Regions from separate parts of the Micromonospora sp. NPDC001898 genome, predicted to be linked through region 2. Evidence: predicted binding sites of a transcription regulator. Region 2 holds the regulator's gene; each other region holds the start of a gene.
What was found. Region 2 encodes HrcA, which represses chaperone genes, less so after heat shock. Its sites were predicted from a motif close to GGTTNGCACNCTCNNNNNGAGNGTGCNAACC; they were not measured.
Positions count from the first base shown of each region.

Region 1: the regulator HrcA is predicted to act here: its motif matches at 2,344-2,374, upstream of groES (co-chaperone GroES).
Region 3: the regulator HrcA is predicted to act here: its motif matches at 3,384-3,414, upstream of groL (chaperonin GroEL).

Region 1 is NZ_JBIATC010000001.1:559,340-564,347, forward strand. It holds gene ybaK (Cys-tRNA(Pro) deacylase) at 19-498, opposite strand; gene ACFYZF_RS02770 (methyltransferase domain-containing protein) at 574-1,773, opposite strand; partial or broken gene ACFYZF_RS02775 (multiprotein-bridging factor 1 family protein) at 1,983-2,171, opposite strand; gene groES (co-chaperone GroES) at 2,507-2,821, shown strand; gene groL (chaperonin GroEL) at 2,892-4,535, shown strand; gene ACFYZF_RS02790 (hypothetical protein) at 4,637-5,008, opposite strand, start outside.
Region 2 is NZ_JBIATC010000018.1:31,905-36,912, forward strand. It holds gene ACFYZF_RS26060 (SDR family NAD(P)-dependent oxidoreductase) at 1-465, shown strand, start outside; gene ACFYZF_RS26065 (16S rRNA (uracil(1498)-N(3))-methyltransferase) at 1,107-1,841, opposite strand; gene dnaJ (molecular chaperone DnaJ) at 1,900-3,042, opposite strand; gene hrcA (heat-inducible transcriptional repressor HrcA) at 3,117-4,139, opposite strand; gene ACFYZF_RS26080 (DUF4870 domain-containing protein) at 4,393-5,008, shown strand, end outside.
Region 3 is NZ_JBIATC010000001.1:269,355-274,362, reverse strand. It holds gene ACFYZF_RS01320 (GNAT family N-acetyltransferase) at 86-1,024, shown strand; gene ACFYZF_RS01315 (hypothetical protein) at 1,248-1,493, shown strand; gene groL (chaperonin GroEL) at 1,569-3,191, opposite strand; gene ACFYZF_RS01305 (cold-shock protein) at 4,194-4,397, opposite strand; gene ACFYZF_RS01300 (GNAT family N-acetyltransferase) at 4,621-5,008, shown strand, end outside.

The DNA.
Region 1 (5,008 bases), on a different contig from region 2:
GGCGGGTGGGCGGTGGGGTCAGTGGGCCGCGATCGGGGCCGTGGCGGCGTCGGTGAGGGCGATCAGGTCGGCCGGGGCAAGCTCAACCTGGAGGCCGCGCCGGCCGGCCGAGACGTAGACGGTGTCGTGGGCCAGGGCGGAGACATCCAGCACCGTGGGCAGGCGCTTGCGCTGGCCGATCGGGCTGATCCCGCCGCGTACGTAGCCGGTGGCCCGCTCGGCGACCGCCCGGTCCGCCATCGTCGCCCGCTTGCCGCCGAGCGAGGCGGCCAGCGCCTTGAGGTCCAGCTCGCCGGTCACCGGCACCACCGCCACGGCGAGCGCGCCGTCGACCTCGGTGACCAGCGACTTGAACACCCGCTCCGGGGGTACGCCCAGGGCCGCCGCGACGAGCGCGCCGTAGTCCGGCGCGTCCGGCGAGACGTCGTACGGGTGGGTGCTGTGCCGGATCTTCCGCCTGTTCAGCAGCGCCGTCGCCGGAGTGCCCTGTCCCGCCATGCCCGACAAGCTAACCCGGCGTCGCCCGGCGGGCCACCGGAAACGGCCGACGGCGCGGCGGGAGGGCCGGCGGGGTCAGCCCACCGGCCGGCACAGCAGCACGGTGGGTGCGCCGGCGACCCGGGTCAGCACCAGGCTCGCCGCCTCCGGGCCGGCCAGTCGCAGGTCCCGCCGCAGCCTCTCCGGCTCCAGCGCCGAGCCGCGCTTGAGGATCTCGACCCGGCCCACCCGGCGCTCGCGCAGCAGGGCGCGCAGCCGCTTCAGCGAGAACGGCAGCACGTCGGTGACCTCCAGGCAGCGGGCGAACGGCGTCGCGCCCGGTGTGTCGGCGTACAGGTAGGCGATGCTCGGGTCGGCGAGCGTGGCGTCGATGGCGTCGGCCAGCTCCGCGACCAGGTGGGCGCGGACCACCGCCGGGTCGGGGTCGTGGACGTACCGGCGGACCGGGCCGACCGTGGCCTCGACCGCGCCGGAGCCGGTGAGCTGGTGACGCGCCACCCCGGCGGGCGGCTTCTCCGTCAGCAGGGTGGCGCGGCGGGGGACCTCGGCGAGCCGGCCGCACCACAGGGCGGCCTCGACCAGGTCGCCGGCCACGCTCACCCACTCCGCCTCGGCTCCGGCCGGGATCAGCGCGTGGTCGAGGCCGGGGGCCACCTTGACCACGGTGTGCGGCACCCGCTCGGCCAGGCCGGTGACGAAGTCCCACGGCGGCGAGTAGGCGTTCGGGTCGAAGATCCGCCGCCCGGTGCCGGCCCTGCGCCGCGCCGGGTCGCAGAAGACCGCGTCGACCCGGGACACGTCGAACGCCGTGGCGTCGCCGCACTCCACGGTGAACGCGTCGGCCAGCCCGGCGGCCTCGGCGTTCGCGGCGGCCATCGCGGCGGTCACCGGGTCGGCCTCCACCCCGTACACCCGGATGCCGGCGCGGGCGGCGGCGAGCGCGTCGGCCCCGAGGCCGCAGCCCAGGTCGGCGAGGGTGCGCACCCCGGCCGCGCGCAGCCGCTCGGCCCGCCGGTCGGCGACCACCCGGCGGGTGGCCTGCTCCAGGCCGGCGCGGGTGAGGAACATGCCGGCGGCCTCCGGCCCGAACTTGCCGACCGCCCGACGGCGCAGCTCCGCCTGGGTGAGCGCCGCCGCCGCGAGCCCGGCCGGGATGCCGGCCGAACGGAGCGCGCCCGCCGAGGTCAGCGGGTCGCCGCCGGCCCTCTCGGTCGCCGCGTCGAGCGCGGCCGACCCCTCGGGGGTACGCAGGGCGGCGAACTGGTCGAGATCCACCCGCCCATTGTCCCGGCTCCGGCCGGGCCGCTCGGCTGCGGTCCGTCAAAGGTCCGTCAAGGGCCGTCAAGGGCCGTCAAGGGTCCGGACGGCGGTGTCAGCGGGCGGGGGCGGCGGCGACGAAGGCCCGCCAACTCGCCGGGGCGAAGGTGAGATCCGGCGCGGCGTGGATTCGGATCAGCTCCAGCATGGTGCTGAAGAGGGTCGCCGGTGTCGAGCGCCGCGTCGAACCGGGCCAGATAGTCGGGCCTGACCGGGGTCTGCCCGGTCTCGACCCCGCTCACCATCGACGACGAGTAGCTGATCAGCCTGCCCAGCTCCTCCTGGTTGAGCCCACGAGCCTGGCGGGCCCGGCGTAGTTGGGCCCGCAGGAACGTCAGCGTCGGTATCCGGGACACTCGTTCTCCCCTTTCAACGGCCTCCGATGGAGGCCACCGACGGTAGGGAGCCGGCTACGGTGTGGCGAGGCGCTGTCGGCGTGTCGCGGCTACGACTGGCGGAACTGTGGCGACACGACGGGTGGCGCGCTGGCACTCTCCTTGACGGAGTGCTAGCCACGGCCTAACCTGCGATTAGCACTCTCCCATGGAGGGTGCCAGCTCCCGGGCCCGTGCCCGGGTGCTGAACGCCAGGCGGACCGGCACCCGCGACGACGGCCCCGCCCGGTGGCATGTGGCAGATTGACGCTGGTCGGCCCCGTCGACCAGCAACGAAACCAATACCCCAGGAGGGTATGCCCGTGACTACCGCGACCAAGGTTGCGATCAAGCCGCTCGAGGACCGGATCCTGGTCCAGGCGAACGAGGCTGAGACCACCACGGCGTCGGGCATCGTGATCCCCGACACCGCCAAGGAGAAGCCGCAGGAGGGCACTGTCCTCGCTGTCGGCCCGGGCCGGATCGACGACAAGGGCAACCGGATCCCGGTTGACGTCGCCGTCGGCGACACCGTCATCTACTCGAAGTACGGCGGCACCGAGATCAAGTACGCCGGCGAGGAGTACCTGGTGCTCTCCGCCCGCGACGTTCTCGCGGTCATCGAGAAGTAGGCAACCGATCAGTGTCACTGCCCCGGTCCGGTTCGCCGGGCCGGGGCAGTGACGCTTCGAAGGGACATTAATGGCGAAGATCCTTAGCTTTTCGGATGACGCCCGGCACCTGCTGGAACACGGTGTCAACGCCCTCGCGGACGTGGTCAAGGTCACTCTCGGCCCGCGCGGGCGCAACGTCGTCCTGGACAAGAAGTTCGGTGTGCCCACGATCACCAACGATGGCGTGACCATCGCCAAGGAGATCGAGCTCACCAACCCGTACGAGAACCTCGGCGCGCAGTTGGTCAAGGAGGTGGCGACCAAGACCAATGACGTCGCCGGCGACGGGACCACCACCGCGACCGTGCTGGCCCAGGCGATGGTCCGCGAGGGCCTGCGCAACGTGACCGCCGGCACCAACCCGGCCGGCCTCAAGCGCGGCATCGACCTGGCCGCCAACAGGGTCTCCGAGGCCCTGCTCGAACGGGCCGTCGAGGTCGCCAGCAAGGAGTCGATCGCGCACGTGGCGACGATCTCCGCGCAGGACGCCACGATCGGCGAGCTGATCGCCGAGGCGATGGAGCGGGTCGGCCGCGACGGTGTCATCACCGTCGAGGAGGGTTCCGCCCTCGCCACCGAGCTGGACGTGACCGAGGGTCTCCAGTTCGACAAGGGCTTCATCTCGCCGAACTTCGTCACCGACGTGGAGGGGCAGGAGGCGGTCCTGGAGGACCCCTACATCCTGATCACCACGCAGAAGATCTCGGCGATCGAGGAACTGCTGCCGCTGCTGGAGAAGGTCCTCCAGAACAGCAAGCCGCTGCTGATCATCGCCGAGGACGTCGAGGGCCAGGCCCTGTCCACCCTGGTGGTCAACTCGATCCGCAAGACCCTCAAGGTCTGCGCGGTGAAGGCCCCCGGCTTCGGCGACCGGCGCAAGGCGATGCTCCAGGACATGGCAATCCTCACCGGCGCCGAGCTGGTCGCCCCGGAGCTGGGCTACAAGCTGGACCAGGTCGGCCTGGAGGTGCTCGGCACCGCCCGGCGCGTCGTGGTCGACAAGGAGAACACCACCGTCGTCGACGGCGGCGGGCAGTCCAGTGAGGTCGCCGACCGGGTCGCCCAGATCCGCAAGGAGATCGAGGCCTCGGACTCCGAGTGGGACCGGGAGAAGCTGGCGGAGCGGCTGGCGAAGCTCTCCGGCGGCATCGCGGTCATCAAGGTGGGCGCGGCGACCGAGGTCGAGATGAAGGAGCGCAAGCACCGCATCGAGGACGCCATCGCCGCGACCAAGGCCGCCGTCGAGGAGGGCACGGTGCCCGGTGGTGGTGCCGCCCTGGCGCAGATCCGGTCGGTTCTCGACGACGACCTCGGCCTGACCGGCGAGGAGAAGATCGGCGTCTCGATCGTGCGCAAGGCGCTGGTCGAGCCGCTGCGTTGGATCGCGCAGAACGCCGGCCACGACGGCTACGTCGTGGTGCAGAAGGTCGCCGACCAGGAGTGGGGCAACGGCCTCAACGCCGCCACCGGCGAGTACGTCGACATGGCGAAGGCCGGCATCATCGACCCGGTGAAGGTGACCCGCAGCGCGGTCTCCAACGCCGCTTCGATCGCCGGCCTGCTGCTCACCACCGAGAGCCTGGTGGTGGAGAAGCCGGAGAAGGCCGAGCCGGCCGCCGGGGGCCACGGCCACTCGCACGGCCACGGCCACCAGCACGGCCCGGGCTTCTGACCGACGCCGTACGACACCGCGCAGGGCACGCCTTCACCTCGACGGCGTGCCCTGCCGCCCTTCCCGCCCCCTGACGGTGGCGGGCGCGCGCCGGGAGCCCATCACCCGATGGTGGGCGTGTCGAAGGGCGGCGGCGGGCCGAGGTAAGCGACCTCCGGCGCCAGCAGCACCGCCCACGCGGGCCGGAACGCCGGTGCCCGGCGGTCCAGTTCCGGCTGGAGGTGGCTGCGCCAGGGCCCGTGCCCGTGGTCGGCCAGCCAACCGGGCCACGAGTCGTAGCGCCGTTCGAGGGTGAAGCCGCCGGCGGTCGTCTCCAGCCGTAGGAAGATCCACTGCCCGTGCGCCGGGTCGGCCTCGGCCGCCCGGAGCCGGCGGACCAGGTCACCAGCCTGGCGGAAGGCCGCCCAGCCGTCCTCGCCCGGGCGGCCGGCCGGGGGAGCCTCGCCCGGGTGCTGGCTGAGCGCGGCGTCGGT
Region 2 (5,008 bases):
TTCGGCACGTCCTACGCCGACTGGCAGCGGCGCTGGCGGCAGGTGCTGGAGACCAACCTGACCGGGGCGGCCAACGTGACCTGGTGCGCCGCCCAGCACATGCGCGAGCGGGGCGGGCGGATCGTCAACGTCTCCTCCCGGGGCGCGTTCCGGGGCGAGCCGGACCAGCCGGCGTACGGGGCGAGCAAGGCGGGGCTGAACGCGCTCGGCCAGTCCCTCGCGGTGGCCCTCGCCCCGTACGGCATCGCGGTGGCCACGGTGGCCCCCGGCTTCGTGGAGACGGACATGACCACGGAGCACCTGGCCGGCGAGCGGGGCGCGGCGATCCGCGCCCAGAGCCCGTTCAACCGGGTGGCCCGCCCCGACGAGATCGCCGCCACCGTCCACTGGCTGACCAGCCCCGAGGCGGAGTGGACCTCCGGCACCATCATCGACCTGAACGGCGCCAGCTACCTCCGCACCTAGCTAGGGCCCCGTAGCGACCTCCACCAACATGGAGGTAAGTGCGGTAGCTGCGGCTTGATCGATAGATCGCGGCGAAAACCCTGACCGTGTTGTAGGCCCTGGCCGATGTGGGTGGCGTGTGAGGTGGGACAGCGGGCCTGCCGTCCAAGCGGCTGGGGTGTCAGGCGGGTAATGCCACCTCGCCCCCTTTGCTCTGCTGCCGCCACCGCAACACCAGCACCGCCGCCCAGCACCAGCGTCGCGTAGCCGCTTCGCGTGGGGTGCCGGCACGAGAGGTCGGCAGGATCGTCACGCTCCGGCGGTACGCACGGGTGCGCGGGGCGGAGGTCGCGCGATGGTGGCCTCTCCCCTGTCCCGGCAGCGAGCGTTGCGCCGGGGGCAGCAGAGCAAAGGGGGCGCTGCGGTGTTGCCCGCCGGCCGGGCGACGACGACGTCAGCGTCGGCGTCGGCGTCGGCGTCGGCGTTCCCGCCCCGCCCCCGGGCGGACTTCATGATCGTCTGCTGATTCTGGAGAACTCGCCCGGCGTGTCGTCTCACAAATCAGCAGACGATCACGCCATGACAGGCTGCCCTGCACCTCAACTGCAAGATCGGCGGGAGGGGATGGGATGGGGCGGCTGGGGTGCGGGTGGGGGGAGGGGTTACCAGCGGGGGAGGCGGGTGGAGAGGACCGAGAGGGCGGCCACGCCGGCCGTGGAGGTGCGCAGGACCGACGGGCCCAGGCGGACCGGCCGGGCGCCGGCGGCGGTGAAGGTGGCCAGCTCGGGCTCGGCGATGCCGCCCTCCGGGCCGACGACCAGCACGATCTCGCCCGCGTCGGGCAGCTCCACGGTGGTCAGCCGGTCGTCGGCCTCCTCGTGCAGGACGAACGCGGCGGTGGACCCGGCGATCCGCCGGGCCACGGCGGCGGTGGACTCGTCGGGGGCCCCGGCCAGCACCGGCAGCCACGCCCGGCGGGCCTGCTTCGCCGCCTCCCGGGCGGTGGCCACCCACTTCTCCCGTGCCCGCACGCCCCGGTCGCCGCGCCACTGCACCACCGAGCGGGATGCCCCCCAGGGGACGATCTCGTCCACCCCGACCTCGGTCATCGCCTGCACGGCCAGCTCGCCCCGGTCGCCCTTGGCGATGCCCTGCACCACCACGAGCCGGGGCACGGACGCGTCGACGTACCCCCGGGAGGTGACGTCGAGCTCCAGGCTGCCCCGGCCGACGGCGGTGACCACGGCGGACGCGGTGCCGCCCCGGCCGTCGGCGAGCAGCAGTTCTTCGCCCACCCGCAGCCGCTGCACGGTGGCGGCGTGATGCCCCTCGGGGCCGTCCAGGGTGAGCTGGGCAGCGGTGGGCAGCGACTCGACCAGGAACAGCGGCGCGGACACGACGATCAGGTTAGCCGCCCCGGCGGGAACCGGGGCGGCGAGGCCGGGAGGACCGGGGTCAGGGGTGCCCGTTGAACGCGTCGCGCATCCGGGAGAAGAAGCCGCCCTGCTTGGACAGCTCGGCGACCTCCTCGCCCCGGGTCTTGGCGAAGTCCCGGAGCATCTTCTCCTGGTCGGCGTCGAGCTTGGTCGGGGTCCGCACGTCGAGGTGGACGTAGAGGTCGCCACGGCCGGTGCCGCGCAGGTGCGGCACGCCCCGGGCGCGCAGCCGCAGGGTGCTGCCCGGCTGGGTGCCGGCCTTGACGTCGACCGTCTCCTCGCTGTCCAGCGTCTTGATGGTCAGCCGGGTGCCGAGCGCGGCGGCGGTCATCGGGACGGTCACCCGGCAGTGCAGGTCGTCGCCCTTGCGGGAGTAGACGTCGTGCGTGCGCTCGTGGATCTCCACGTACAGGTCGCCGGCGGTGCCGCCGCCCGGGCCGACCTCGCCCTGCTGGGCCAGCCGGATCCGCATGCCGTCCTCGACCCCGGCCGGGATCTTCACGGTCAGCGAGCGGCGGGTGCGCACCCGCCCGTCGCCGGCGCAGGTCGGGCAGGGGTGCGGGATCGTGGTGCCGTACCCCTGGCAGACCGTGCACGGCCGGGCGGAGACCACCTGGCCGAGGAACGTGCGCTGCACCGACTGCACCTCGCCCCGGCCGCCGCACGCCTCGCAGGTGGCCAGGTGGGTGCCGGCGGCGGTGCCCGCGCCGGAGCAGGTGGTGCAGAGCACGGCGGTGTCGACGGTGATCGGCGCCTCGACGCCGAACGCCGTCTCGTGCAGGTCCAGCTCCAGCCGCAGGATCGCGTCGGCCCCCGGCCGGGTACGCGGGCGCGGCCCGCGCGCGCCGCCGGCCGCGCCGCCGAAGAAGGCGTCCATGATGTCCTGGAAGCCGACGAACGGGCCGGCCCCGCCGGGCCCGCCCGGGCCGCCGCCCCCGCCGCCCGGGGCCAGCGGGTCACCGCCCAGGTCGACGATCTGCCGTTTCCGGTCGTCCGAGAGGACCTCGTACGCGGCGTTGATGTCCTTGAACTTCTCCTGTGCCTCCGGGTCCGGATTCACGTCCGGGTGGAACTGCCGCGCCAGCTTGCGATAGGCGCGCTTGATCTCGTCGTCGGAGGCTTCCCGGCCTACGCCGAGGATGCCGTAGTAGTCCCTGGCCACTGCGTTCCCGTGTCCTCATGTTCGTCTCGCGTTGCGCCGGTCGGCGGCCGGAGCCGGCCGTCGGCCCTGACTGGTCAGTTCTGGGCCAGCAGCTCGCCCACGTAGCGTGCCACGGCCCGCACCGTGGCGATGGTGCCGGGGTAGTCCATCCGGGTGGGGCCGAGCACGCCCAGGCCGCCGAGCGCGGCCGCCCCCGGCCCGTACCCGGTGCTCACCACCGAGGCGGCGCGCAGGTTGTCGATCTCGTTCTCGTCGCCGATCAGCACCCGGGTGGTGGTCGACTCGGCCTCGCCGATGAGTTTGAGCATCACCACCTCCTCCTCCAGGGCCTCCAGGATCGGCCGCAGCGAACCCTGGAAGTCCAGCAGGCCGCCCCGGGTGAGGTTGGCGGTGCCGGCCAGCGCGATGCGTTCCTCGTGCCGCTCGACCAGCGTCTCCAGCAGCACCGTGGACAGCGTGGTCATGGCCGGACGCAGGTGCGCCGCCGACTCCTCGACCAGGGCCTGCACCAGTGGCGGGGTCTCCGACAGCCGGCTGCCGACCAGCTTCTCGTTGACCAGCCGGCGCAGGTCGGTGACGACGTCGGCGGGGACCGGCGCGGGCAGCTCGACCAGCCGCTGCTCGACCCGCCCCGTGTCGGCGATCATCACCAGCATCAGCCGGGTGGTGGAGATCGGCACCAGCTCCAGGTGCCGCACCGAGGACCGGGCGAGCGACGGGTACTGCACGACGGCGACCTGCCGGGTGAGCTGGGCCAGCAGCCGGACCGTGCGGTGCACCACGTCGTCCAGGTCGACCGCGCCGACCAGGAAGCGCTCGATGGCCCGGCGCTCGGCCGGGCTGAGCGGCTTGACCCGGGAAAGCCGGTCGACGAAAAGCCGATAGCCCCGGTCGGTGGGAACCCGCCCGGCGCTGGTGTGCGGCTGCCGGATGTACCCCTCCTCCTCCAGGACCGCCATGTCGTTGCGGACGGTCGCCGGGGAGACGCCGAGCTGGTGGCGCTCGACCAGGGCCTTGCTCCCGACCGGCTCCTGGGTGGCGACGTAGTCCTCGACGATCGCGCGGAGCACGGCGAGCTTGCGGTCGTCGAGACCCACTCCCCTTACCTCCTGTCGCACGTCGGTGCCCGTCGTCGCGGCGACGCCCCGGGCCTGCCCGCCGGCTGGCGAAGCCTGGCACTCGACTGTAACGAGTGCCAGTCTACGTCGGCTGCCCCGCCGTCGGTAAGATCACAGACGGACCGTCGGCCCGGCCGCGGCACCGGGCGACGGGGCGGGACGCCGATATCCCCTCGTACCCGACCAGTGTCGCTCTGGTGCCCACTTGTCGGCAGCCCCTACCGTGACGTGCATGACTGAACCACCTCGCCCTCCCGGGTCAGGCGACCCGGGCGGCTACCCGCCCGAGGCCAACCCGCCGTCGGCACCGTACGGCTCGTCGGCGGACGAGCCGCCCACCGCACCACTCTCCGGGGCTCCCGGGGCGGGCGGCTATCCCCCGCCCGGCGGCTATCCACCACCCACCGGCGACCAGCCGCCGTCGGGCGGCTACCCGCCACCCGGCAGCCAGCCCCCGCCGGGCGGCTTCAACCCGGGCGGCTACCCCCCGGGTGGCGCATACCCCCCGGGTGGCGGATATCCGACCGGCGGGGCGTACCCGGGCCCGACCGGCGGCTACCCGACCAACGACGACAAGACCTGGGCGCTGATCGCGCACTTCGGCGGTCCGCTCGGCGTGGTGGTCGGCGGCAGCCTGCTCGGCTGGGTCGCTCCGCTGATCGCGCTCGTGGTCAAGGGCCCGCAGTCGCCGACCGTGCGCGCGCACGCCGTCGCGGCGCTGAACTTCCAGCTCACCTGGGTGATCGCCCTCCTGGTGAGCTTCGTGCTCGCCGTGGTCACCTGCGGGGTGCTGTTCTTCATCCCGATGCTGGTCGCCCTGGTGCCGATCATCTTCGGCATCATCGGCG
Region 3 (5,008 bases), on a different contig from region 2:
CGCCGGGGCGACAGGGCGCCGGCAGGTGCGGGCGGGGCGCTGTGGCAGGTGCGGCGGGGCGGTCGGTGATCTAGGGTCGGCGACCATGGACGCGAAGACCACCCTGGCCGAGCTGACCCCGGGCGAGCTGCCCGCCGTGGTGGACCTGTGCCGGCGCGCGCTGGACCTGCCGGAGGACGCGGCCGAGGCGGCAGCCGTGGTGGACACCCTGCACACCCGCGCCGGGGCGGACCGGACGGTGCTGGGGCTGGGCGCGTACCACGGGACGGAGCTGGTCGGCGCGCTGATCGCCTCGCTTTCCGGCGGGGAGCCCCCGGTCGGGCACGTCGACCTGGTGGCGGTGGCCCCCGAGCGACGGCGGCGGGGCGTCGGGCGGGCCCTGCTGGACCGGGCCGAGCGCGACCTCGCCGGGCGGGGCGCGACCGAGGTGCTGCTGGCCGGCAACCCGCCGTACTACGCCTGGCCGGGGATCGACGTGCGGTACACCCCGGCGGTCTGCGCCGCGCTGGCGCTCGGCTACGCCCAGGACCGCACGGCGTGGAACATGACGGCCGACCTGTCGTACGACGAATCGCCCGCGCTGCGGACGACGGAGCCGGCGGAGCGGCGGCTGGCCGAGCGGGGGATCACGGTGCGGCGCGCGGAGCCGGCGGACCTGCCGGCGCTGGCCGCGTTCGCCCGGTCCACCTTCGGCGGCGCGTGGGACAGCGAGCTGGCCGGTTCGCTGGGACGCCCCGGCGCCGGGGCACACCTGGCGGAACGGGCAGGCACGGTTCTCGGCTTCGCCGCCTGGGGCTCGTCCCGGCCGAGCTGGTTCGGCCCCATGGGCACCGCCCCGGAGGCGGAGGGCACGGGGATCGGCGGGGTGCTGCTGCGCCGGTGCCTGCGCGACCAGCGTGCCGAGGGGGTGTTATCCGCCCAGATCGGCTGGGTGGGCCCGGTGCCCTTCTACTCGGGCAGCGCGGGGGCCCGGATCGAGCGCGTCTTCTTCCTGTACCGCAAGGCGCTGCCGGCCGCCGGATGAGCGGGGCCGCCCGGGCCGGTGCCCGGGCGGCCGAGTGCTGCGTGGCAGGCCGGGCGGGCGGCTGCGTGGCAGGCCGGGCGGGTGCGTGGCAGGCCGGGCGGGTGCGTGGCAGGCCGGGCGGGTGCGTGGCAGGCCGGGCGGCGAAACGGGCATCGGCCTGTATAGCGCCGTTCGGCCGCGTCGGCCATCGACGGCCCCTACCGTCTGGGTAGAGGAGGCGGTCATGGCCACGGACGACGACAAGATCGACGACGCGCAGCCGGCCACCTGGGTGCCGGTCGAGGAGATCCCGGGGCAGCTGCCGTTCGACCGGCTGGACTACGGCGACGCCGAGCAGCTCGCGGAGATGACGGAGGACGACGCGCCCCCGGCCGAGGAGCCGGTGGTCCTGGTGGACGAGCCGATCCGCATCCACCCGCCGTACGACCGCACCCGAAAGCGACGCAACCAACGACCCCTGCCGACGTGACCGGCGGGCCGGCAGACGACGGAAGGGGCGGGCCGTGTCAGCGGCCCGCCCCTTCGGCGTTCGGTGGAGCTGGACTCAGAAGTCCATGTCCCCGCCACCCGGGCCAGCCGGGGCAGCCGAGGCCTTCTCCGGCTTGTCCGCGACGACGGCCTCGGTGGTGAGGAAGAGCGCCGCGATGGAGGCGGCGTTCTGCAGCGCCGACCGGGTGACCTTGGCCGGGTCGATGATGCCCGCGGCCAGCAGGTCCACGTACTCGCCGCTGGCGGCGTTGAGGCCGTGGCCCGGGTCGAGGTTGCGGACGCGCTCGACGACCACGCCACCCTCAAGGCCGGCGTTGACGGCGATCTGCCGCAGCGGGGCGTCCAGCGCGATCTTGACGATCTGCGCGCCGGTCGCCTCGTCGCCGGTCAGGTCCAGCTTCTCGAAGGCGGTCTTGCCGGCCTGCACCAGCGCGACGCCACCACCCGGGACGATGCCCTCCTCGACGGCCGCCTTCGCGTTGCGAACGGCGTCCTCGATGCGGTGCTTGCGCTCCTTGAGCTCGACCTCGGTGGCCGCGCCGACCTTGATCACCGCGACACCGCCGGCCAGCTTGGCCAGGCGCTCCTGCAGCTTCTCGCGGTCGTAGTCGGAGTCGCTCTTGTCGATCTCGGCCCGGATCTGGTTGACCCGACCCTGGATCTGCTCGGCGTCGCCGGCACCGTCGACGATGGTGGTCTCGTCCTTGGTCACCACGACCTTGCGGGCGCGGCCCAGCATGTCGAGGCCGACGGCGTCCAGCTTGAGGCCGACCTCCTCGCTGATGACCTGGCCACCGGTGAGGATGGCGATGTCAGCCAGCATGGCCTTGCGGCGGTCACCGAAGCCCGGCGCCTTGACGGCGACCGACTTGAAGGTGCCACGGACCTTGTTGACCACGAGGGTGGCCAGGGCCTCGCCCTCGATGTCCTCGGCGATGATCAGCAGCGACTTGCCCGACTGCATGACCTTCTCCAGGATCGGGAGCAGGTCCTTCACCGAGGCGATCTTGCTGTTGACGATGAGGAGGTACGGGTCGTCGAAGACGGCCTCCATACGCTCCGGGTCGGTCATGAAGTACGCGGAGATGTAGCCCTTGTCGAAGCGCATGCCCTCGGTGAGCTCAAGCTCCAGGCCGAAGGTGTTGCTCTCCTCGACGGTGATGACGCCTTCCTTGCCAACCTTGTCCATCGCCTCGGCGATGATCTCGCCGACGGTGCTGTCACCGGCGGAGATGGAGGCGGTGGAGGCGATCTGCTCCTTGGTCTCGACGTCCTTGGCGAGCTTGGACAGCTCCTCCGAGACGCTGGCCACGGCGGCCTCGATGCCCCGCTTCAGGGCCATCGGGTTGGCGCCGGCGGCCACGTTGCGCAGGCCCTCACGGACCAGGGCCTGGGCCAGGACGGTCGCCGTCGTCGTGCCGTCACCGGCAACGTCGTCGGTCTTCTTCGCGACCTCCTTGACCAGCTCAGCGCCGATCTTCTCGTACGGGTCCTCGAGCTCGATCTCCTTGGCGATGCTCACACCATCGTTGGTGATGGTGGGGGCACCCCACTTCTTCTCGAGCACCACGTTGCGGCCCTTGGGGCCGAGGGTCACCTTCACGGCGTCGGCGAGCTGGTTCATGCCCCGCTCGAGGCCACGGCGAGCCTCTTCGTCAAACGCGATCATCTTGGCCATACGGCGTTGTCCTCCTGGACACTCACGGCCACCCGAGTGTGTGTCCCGGATGGGCCGCCTGGTGTACGCACCTTGGGACGTCGCCACCTGGCGACGACGACGTCTCCTCGGCCGGGCCGGATAGCCCGCGACGACCGGCCATGCGCCACCCGGCGGTTGCCCACCGGGGGCCCGTGGCCCCACCGTCCCGACCATTGGCACTCACGGTATGCGAGTGCCAATGACTTGTTTAGCACTCTGCCTTGCCGAGTGCAAGCACGATGCCGGGTCCGGACCCGGTCCGCGAGCCCTGACCAGCGCTATCCGGCCGTCGGCTCGGCCAAGTTCACCCGGCCGCCGGACGGCGGTCACCGAGCACCGCACGCCCGCCGCTCGGGTACGTGACGCCGGGCCGAACCGGCTCCGCGACCGTCAGGGACCGGCAGGCCGGCCGGCAGGGGAAGCCGAGGCAGCCGTAGGGCTGCGGGCCCGGGGAGGCCACCGGGCGGCGTGGGGCACCGGCGGCATGGCAGGTGCGGCCGGCAACCGAGGTACGGCCCGGGGCCCCCGATCGGCGCAGATTCAGGGAATGCCTGGTCATGGAGCGCCGAGAGGCCACACATTCCCTGAATCTGCGCGGGCTGGTGGGGTGCGGCCCGGCACCGAGGCACGGGGCGGGCCACCAGCAGCAGGGCGGGCGTCGGCAAAGATGTCGGTGGTCTCGACTGGGCACCGGCCGGGTCGGCACCCGCCGGAGCGGCGCAGCGCGTCGGCTCATCGGAGAGGTCGGCGCATCGGAGAGGTCGGCGCACCGGAGAGGTCGGCGCACCGGAGAGCCAGTCCCGCGTCGAGACCCAGTTTCGCGTCGCCGTACCGCCCGGGGCCACCGCGTCCGGCTGGGGCCACCGCGTCCGGCCGGGGTGCCGAGCACGACGTCCGGCTGGGGTGCCCCGTCGTCGCAGTCGCGACCTACGCCCGGCCCGGGCCCGCCCAGTCGCGGGCCCCGGACCTGGTCGGGGGGGGTCAGGCGACGACGCGGACCCGCTCGGCCTGTGGGCCCTTCTGCCCCTGGGCGATCTCGAACTCCACCCGCTGTCCGTCGTCCAGCGCCTTGTAGCCGTCCATCTCGATCGCGGAGAAGTGGACGAAGACGTCCTGCCCTCCGTCGACGGCGATGAAGCCGTAGCCCTTTTCGGCGTTGAACCACTTCACGGTGCCCTGTGCCACGGTGCACTTCCTCACGTCGCGCGGCCTGCAAACCGGCGGGACGCCGGCGCGAACCGGCGGCCCCGGACCACCGGCTCCGGGGTCGACGACGACCCCGAATTCAGTGACCAAAATCGCACGGTACACGAGCCGTCACGCAGGCGCACGACCGTAAATCAGGCTATACCGGACCGACCTCGACCCGGAACCGCATAGGCGGGCGTCACTGCGGTAAGCATGCGGGATGACAGCAGGTCCCCGCCCGTCGGCCGCCGGGCGTCCCGAGCCGGACAGGACGGTCGCCCCGGCCACGCGGGCGGCCGTCGTCCACCGGGTGACCCCGTGGGACGCGGCCCGGATGCGCGCGCTGCGGCTGGAGATGCTCGCCGACGCCCCGCTGGCCTTCCTGGAGACCCTGGCGGACGCCGCCGCCCGTCCGCACGCCGACTACGCGGCCCGGATCGCCTCGGTCGCCGTCGGCCGGCACACCGCGCAGTTCGTCGCCGACCCGGGCACCGACCGACCCGGCGGTCCCGCCGGCCGGCTCCTGGGGCACGCCGGCGGCACCGTCGCCCCGGACGAGCCGGGCCTGACCGTGGTGTACGCCGTCTACGTCACCCCGCAGCGGCGGG